2 linked regions of the Asticcacaulis excentricus CB 48 genome follow. Each later gene encodes a partner of the first gene's protein in a complex. Links are inferred from orthologs where the notes say so. Each region holds a gene or a part of one and is shown in the gene's direction. Other genes may lie near its edges.

Region 1 (3,671 bases):
CCTTATCAACCTGTAACCCTGCGGACCTTGTCCGTGAAAGGAGACCCCGATGTCGATCACGCTTGAGCGTAAAGCTGAACTGATCAAGACCCACGCCCGTTCGGAAAACGATACGGGTGGGTCCGAAGTGCAAATCGCTATCCTGTCGGAGCGCATTGCCAACCTGACCGAGCACTTCAAGACGCACAAGAAGGACAACCACTCCCGTCGTGGCCTTCTGAAGCTGGTGTCGCAACGCCGCCGCCTGCTGGACTATCTCAAGGCCACCGACACCGCCCGTTACACGGCGATCGTCGAGACCCTGGGTCTGCGTCGCTAAGACTATCTCTCAGGGCCTGACACTCCGTCAGGCCCTGATTACATTCAAGCGCGTGCCGAAAAATGTGGAGCGGTTTTCCGATTCCAATGCGCGACACGCTAAAAGCTTGGAGCCGGGTTTTGCTTCAATCCAACTGAACCGGCTCTATGGATACCCGGGACGCGATCCGGGCATACAATTCGCGTGACGGTCCCATCAAATCGGGACAGACATAGGTTTGCCGGATGATACGGCAGACGTTTTCGGGAAGGGATTCGCCCTTCCTTACACCGGGTCGCCGCCCAGTCAGGCCGCCACCCTTCAGCCACCCCGTCAGGAATGGGCCTGCCGGGTGACAGAAAGACACACATGTTTGACATCAAAAGAAAAACCATCGAGTGGGCCGGGCGCAAACTGACGCTCGAAACCGGCCGTATCGCCCGTCAGGCGGACGCCGCCGTGCTGGCCACCTACGGTGAAACCACCGTGCTGGCGACCGTGGTTTATGCCCGCGCACCGAAGCCGGGTCAGGACTTCTTCCCCCTGACGGTCAACTATCAGGAAAAGACCTTCGCCGCCGGCAAGATCCCGGGCGGCTACTTCAAGCGTGAAGGTCGCCCCAGTGAAAAAGAAACGCTCGTTTCGCGCCTGATCGACCGTCCGATCCGCCCCCTGTTCGTCAAGGGTTTCAAGAACGAGGTTCAGGTCGTCGTTACGGTGTTGTCGCATGACATGGAAAACGATCCGGACATCCTCGGCATGGTCGCCGCCTCTGCGGCCCTGACCCTGTCGGGCGTGCCGTTCATGGGCCCCATCGGCGGCGCCCGCGTCGGTGTCATCAATGACGAATATGTCCTGAACCCTTCACTGGATCAGATGAAGGAAAGCGCGCTCGATCTCGTGGTCGCTGGTACGCAGGACGCCCTGATGATGGTCGAGTCCGAAGCGCAGGAACTGTCCGAAGACAAGATGCTGGGCGCGCTGATGTTCGCCCATGCCGGTATGCAACCGGTCATCGACGCCATCATTGAGCTGGCTGAACACGCCGCCAAGGAGCCCTTCGAATTCGAAGCCGAAGATTTCTCGGACGTCGTGGCCAAGATCAAGGACCTCGTCGGCCCGGACATCATCGCGGCCTATGCCCATAAGGGCAAGCACGAGCGTCACGCCGCCGTTGGCGAAGCCAAGAAGAAGGCCGCGGCTGTTCTGGTGAAGTCTGAAGAGAACCCGGAAGGCTATGAGCCTGCCATCTTCGGTTCGGCCTTCAAGGAATGCGAAGCCGACGTCCTGCGTCGTGACATCATCGACCACGGCAAGCGCGTTGACGGTCGTGCCGTTGATAAGGTTCGTCAGATCGTGTCGGAAGTCGGCGTTCTGCCGCGCACCCACGGTTCGGCCCTGTTTACCCGCGGTGAAACTCAGGCTCTGGTCGTGGCCACGCTGGGCACCGGCGAAGACGAGCAGTTCATCGACGCGCTCGAAGGCACCTATAAGGAGCGCTTCCTGCTGCACTACAACTTCCCTCCGTACTCGGTGGGTGAAGCGGGCCGCATGGGTTCGCCGGGCCGCCGCGAAATCGGCCACGGCAAGCTGGCGTGGCGCGCCATCCGTCCGATGCTGCCGTCGGCGGAAGAATTCCCGTACACCCTGCGCGTTGTCTCCGAGATCACGGAGTCGAACGGCTCGTCCTCGATGGCCACGGTTTGCGGGACCTCGCTGTCGCTGATGGACGCCGGCGTGCCGCTGAAGCGTCCGGTGTCGGGTATCGCCATGGGCCTGATCCTCGAAAAGGACGGCTACGCGGTTCTGTCGGACATTCTGGGTGATGAAGATCACCTGGGCGACATGGACTTCAAGGTGGCCGGTACAGAGCTCGGTATCACCTCGCTGCAAATGGACATCAAAGTTCCGGGCATCACCGAAGAGATCATGACCAAGGCGTTGCGTCAGGCCAATGAAGGTCGTCTGCATATCCTTGGCGAGATGAACAAGGCCATTTCGGGTGCCCGCGAAGAGCTGGGTGAATTTGCGCCGAAGATCGAGACGATCAAGATCGCGACCGACAAGATCCGCGAAGTCATCGGGTCGGGCGGCAAGGTCATCCGCGAAATCGTGGAAAAGACCGGTGCCAAGATCGACATCGGCGAAGACGGCACCATCAAGATCGCCGCTTCCGAACAGTCGAAGATCGACGCGGCCCGCGACTGGATCAAGTCCATCGCTTCAGAGCCTGAAATCGGTGCCATATATAAGGGCAAGGTCGTGAAGGTTGTCGATTTCGGTGCCTTCGTGAACTTCTTCGGTGCCAAGGACGGCCTTGTCCACATCTCGCAGATCAAGAACGAAAAGGTCGCCAAGACCTCGGACGTCCTCAGCGAAGGCGACGAAGTGAAGGTGAAGTTCCTTGGCTTTGACGATCGCGGCAAGACCAAGCTGTCGATGAAGGTCGTTGATCAGGAAACCGGCGAAGACCTCACCGAAAAGCTGGCCGCCGAAAAGGCCGCCCGTGACGAGGCCCGTGCGGCTTCGGGCGAAGCACCGGAAGCCGACGGTGATGAAGGTGGCGAGGAACGTTCGGGCGGTGACCGTCCGCGCCGCTCGCGTCGCCCGCGTCGTGACTAACGCTTGTGTTCTTGGATGAAGGGGTCCATGACCTCTTCATCTTTAGGCCTATAAAGAAGGCGGTCCCTTTTGGGGTCGCCTTTTTTATTTGCGCGATGTGAGGGGCCCTCGACCCCACCACCGCAAAGCATTAAAGCTATCCTATGCAAACACTCACCGACCAGATCCTTGACCGCGGCGCGATCCTGCTTCTGGCCAACAGGGGTGAGCCTGTGCGGTTGGTCGGCTGTGAGGCCGAGGGGCTTGACCTCAGTGATTTTATTCTGAACGGCTGGGTGTTCGAAGACTGTATCCTGCGCAAGACGAAGTTTCGGGGCACAAAGCTGGAGCAGGCGCAATTTGTTTCCTGCAAGGGTGGGCAGGCCGATTTTACGTCCGCCGATCTGACCGAGGCGCAGTTCACGGCTTGCGATTTCAATAACACCCCGTTCAAGGGGTCGGGTCTCGCGCAGGTGCGCTTTTTGCGCTGCAAGCTGACCGGTGCCGATTTCAGCCATAGCCGCAATATGGACGTCAGCTTTGAGGACTGCCGACTTAATGATGCGCGACTGAAGAATTTTGCCTTTGTCAAACAAACGCTGAAATCGCTCGATCTGACCAATGCCGACCTTCAGGGCTGCGATTTCCGGCAGGCGGTGTTCGAAGAATGCAGCCTGCGCGATGCCCTGCTAGATCACGCCCGTTTTGAGGGGGCGGACCTGCGCGGAACCGATATCGGCGGGGTCCGTCTTGAGGATGCGCGCCGTTTCAA
Region 2 (3,626 bases), on another replicon or contig:
GGCGACACAGTCCGTCACAGGACCCGTCGCCACCCGAATGAAATTCACCGGCGTGTCCGCCAAAGGGGCCTCCATCGGCACCGGGACGCTTCGGCCAAAGCGTAGTCAGGGTATTCGTCGGCTCAGTTGAGCCGCGTTATGGCTCTGATTTCTTGTAACGCCTCATGTGCTTCCGGAACGCGTACTCCACGTTTCGGCATGAGGCTCTAAGGTAACAAACACCCTATGGGCTGTGCTGCTCATTTGAACAGGCTCCGGATTTCTACCGCTCCGCGCACTTTGCGCGCCGGACCGGGCCTTTGCGCACGCCTTTCACCCCAAATCAGTCAGCGCCCCCTGTCACCGCCCGGCCCTCTGTCCGGCGCGGCTTTAAGGCGTGCGCGCTGCGGAGATCGCGTTAATGTCGAAAACCATGTTAATCGACGCGACGCACGCGGAAGAAACCCGCGTCGTCGTTCTGAACGGCTCAAAAGTTGAGGAATTCGATTTTGAAAGCCACGCCCGCAAGCAGTTGCGCGGCAATATCTATCTCGCCAAGGTCACCCGCGTAGAGCCCTCGCTTCAGGCGGCCTTCGTGGAATATGGCGGCAACCGCCACGGCTTTCTGGCCTTCAACGAAATCCACCCGGACTATTATCAGATCCCGGTCGCCGACCGCGAAAAACTGATGGCCGAGCTGGCGGCGCAGGCCGCCGCTAACGGCCACGACGATGCCGAGGACGAGGATCACGAAGACGACGGCGACGACCTGCCGGACGAGGAGCGCCGCCTGCGCGCCCACCTGATCAAGCGCTACAAGATTCAGGAAGTCATTAAGCGTCGTCAGATCCTGCTGGTGCAGGTCGTTAAGGAAGAGCGCGGCAACAAGGGCGCGGCGCTCACCACCTATCTGTCGCTGGCCGGGCGCTACTGCGTGCTGATGCCCAATACGGCGCGCGGCGGCGGCATCAGCCGCAAGATCACCAATGGGGCTGACCGCAAGCGGCTGAAGGCCGTGGCGCAGTCGCTGGACGTGCCGCAGGGCATGGGCCTGATCGTGCGCACGGCCGGGGCCAAGCGCACCAAGACCGAGATCAAGCGCGACTATGACTACCTGCTGCGCGTGTGGGAAAACATCCGCGAGACGACGCTGCGCTCCAACGCCCCGGCGCTGATCTATGAGGAAGAAGACCTCGTCAAGCGCGCCATCCGCGACCTCTTCGACAAGGATTTCGACCACGTGCAGGTCGAGGGCGTCGAAGGCTATAAGTCCGCCAAGGACTTCATGCGCATGATCATGCCGTCGCAGGCGAAGAAGATACAGCTTTATAATGGTGGGATGCCGCTGTTTGCGCGCCACGGCATAGATGACATCCTCAACCGCATCTATTCGCCGGTCGTGCCGCTGCGTTCGGGCGGCTATCTGGTCATCAACCAGACCGAAGCTCTGGTCGCCATCGACGTCAACTCCGGCAAATCGACCAAGGAACGTAATATCGAGGCGACGGCGCTCAAGACCAATCTTGAGGCTGCCGAAGAGGCCGCGCGTCAGATGCGTCTGCGCGATCTGGCCGGTCTGGTGGTCATCGACTTCATCGACATGGATGAGTCGAAGAACAATCGCGCCGTCGAAAAGAAGCTCAAGGACGCCCTCAGCGAAGACCGCGCCCGCATCCAGATGGGCAAGATTTCTGGCTTCGGCCTGATGGAAATCAGCCGTCAGCGCCGCCGCACCGGCTTCCTCGAAGGCACGACGGTTATCTGCCCGCACTGCGAAGGCATGGGCCGCGTCCGTTCGACCGATTCCTCGGCCCTGGCCGCCATGCGCGCCATCGACCTTGAGGCCATGACCAATGGCGCCGGCGCCATCACCATCAAGCTGCCGCAGGCCGTGGCCCTGTATATCCTTAATGAAAAGCAGGTGCATCTGGCCAAGCTGCGTCTCGAATGGGGCCTGAAGGTCAATGTCGAGATCGACTCCGACCTGAACCACGCCGAATTTGAGATCGTGCGCACCGTGCACGCCGATGAGGTGGAGTTCACGCCGCCGCCGCGTCCCGATCCGATCATCGACCTGGGTCCGGACCCGGACTATGATGAGGACGAGGACGAAGACGTCATCGCCATCGACGAAGAGGCTATCGAACGCGAAGACACGGACGATGATGAGGCCTCGGACCGCGCCGAAGCGCGTGAGGATCGCGAGGATCGTCGTGGCCGCCGCCGTCGCCGTCGCCGGGGCCGTCAGGACAACGAGCCGCGCGTCGAAGCCGACACAGCGGAGGCCGAGGCCAGCGACTCCGAGGCCGACAGCGAAGACGAGGATGGCGACGAAGATGGCGATTTCCGCCGCAACCGTCGCCGCCGTCGCGGCCGCCGCGGTGGTCGTCGCAACGGACCGGACGCCCGTCCGCGTGAGGCCTATGCCTGGGTGCGCGCCCGCACACCGTCGCTGGAAGAACCATATGTGTGGATCGACCCGTTCGACGAATCGCAAGGCAAGCGCGCCCCGAATCCGGGCGAAACGCCGGATGGTTTCGATGTGATCGAGGTCGCTACCGAGGCCAACCAGACCGTCGTCATCGAAACCAGTGCAGAGTCTGCATCGGTATTAGGGGCTGCCACTCAGGCCCCGACCTCGCTGGTGCCCGAAGACCTGCGCGATCAGCCGGCCCCCAAGGGCAAGCGTCCGCCGCGCAAGCGTCGTGGCAAGGCCGAAGCCGAAGCGAGCGAAACGGTCGAGACCATCGCTGAGCCTGCCGTGATGGAAACGGCTCCGGAGCCGGTCACTGATGCCGTGCCAGAAGCCGTTACCGAAACAGCAGCTGAAGAGGTTGCCAAACCCGCGCGCAAGTCCCGCTCGCGCAAGAAGAAGACCGACGAGCCGGTGGCCGAGGTCGCCGCAGAACCCACACTGACCGTCGAACCGGCGGTGGAACCTGCGCCGGTCGAAGTCATGGTGGAACCCGTGGCCGAACCCGCACCGGAACCCGTGCTGGAAAGCGAACCATTGGGCGGCAGCTTCGCCCCCACCGCGCCTGAGCCCGACCCGGCGGAAATCAACACCCCGCCCGCCAAGCCCAAGCGCGGCTGGTGGCGCAAATAAAACCGAAAGGCCCGCGACCCTGGCGTTGCGGGCCTTTTGTTTACAGCCACCCATCCGGCTTTTCCGGTTGTGTGAGGGCCTTAGATTTGTCACTCTTAATCTCCATATAAAGCTGAACGAAATCCGTGACAGAGACGTGCCTATGGTGTGGAACGGCCTTAAAAACAGAGCGTCCGGCTGGCTGAAGCCTCTGGCGGCGGCCTCGCTGATGATACTGGCCATCACCGGACTGGCCCCCAAGGCGCAGGCGCAAGCCGTCATCCGCGACACCGAGATCGAGCGTTTTCTGCATAAGGAAACACGCGGCATTCTGACCGCTTCGGGCCTCAATGCCGATCAGGTACAGTTCCTGCTGATCGCCGATCAGTCGATCAACGCCTTTGCCACCTCGCGTCAGATTATCGGCCTCAATACCGGCATGATCGGCGAAGCCGAAACACCCAATGAGCTGTTCGGCGTTATCGCCCACGAAGCCGGTCACCAGGCGGCGGGTCATACTGTGCGCTCGGACGAAATCTATCAGGCGGCCAAGGCCCCGATG

Evidence for each region. Proteins that work in one complex are often made in the same cells at the same time.
Region 2: the proteins of pnp (region 1) and ASTEX_RS14880 are in contact, whole or in part, in a cryo-EM structure (PDB 9QH0), measured with the Escherichia coli proteins. The link is inferred for Asticcacaulis excentricus CB 48 from one-to-one orthologs.

Annotation. Positions count from the first base shown.
Region 1 is NC_014816.1:197,019-200,689, forward strand. What follows is about bases 305-3,293. They hold pnp (polyribonucleotide nucleotidyltransferase), read left to right. Parts: upstream 305-667; coding sequence 668-2,920; downstream 2,921-3,293. Other genes in these bases: rpsO (30S ribosomal protein S15), read left to right, coding at 305-319; ASTEX_RS00915 (pentapeptide repeat-containing protein), read left to right, coding at 3,064-3,293. In the rest of the region: tRNA pseudouridine(55) synthase TruB, read left to right, coding at 1-16; more of rpsO, read left to right, coding at 50-304; more of ASTEX_RS00915, read left to right, coding at 3,294-3,671. UniProt on the Escherichia coli protein: Involved in mRNA degradation. Catalyzes the phosphorolysis of single-stranded polyribonucleotides processively in the 3'- to 5'-direction. Also involved, along with RNase II, in tRNA processing.
Region 2 is NC_014817.1:686,500-690,125, forward strand. The notes cover bases 1-3,285. They hold ASTEX_RS14880 (Rne/Rng family ribonuclease), read left to right. Parts: upstream 1-400; coding sequence 401-3,085; downstream 3,086-3,285. Other genes in these bases: ASTEX_RS14885 (M48 family metalloprotease), read left to right, coding at 3,228-3,285. Also shown: more of ASTEX_RS14885, read left to right, coding at 3,286-3,626. UniProt on the Escherichia coli protein: Endoribonuclease that plays a central role in RNA processing and decay. Required for the maturation of 5S and 16S rRNAs and the majority of tRNAs. Also involved in the degradation of most mRNAs.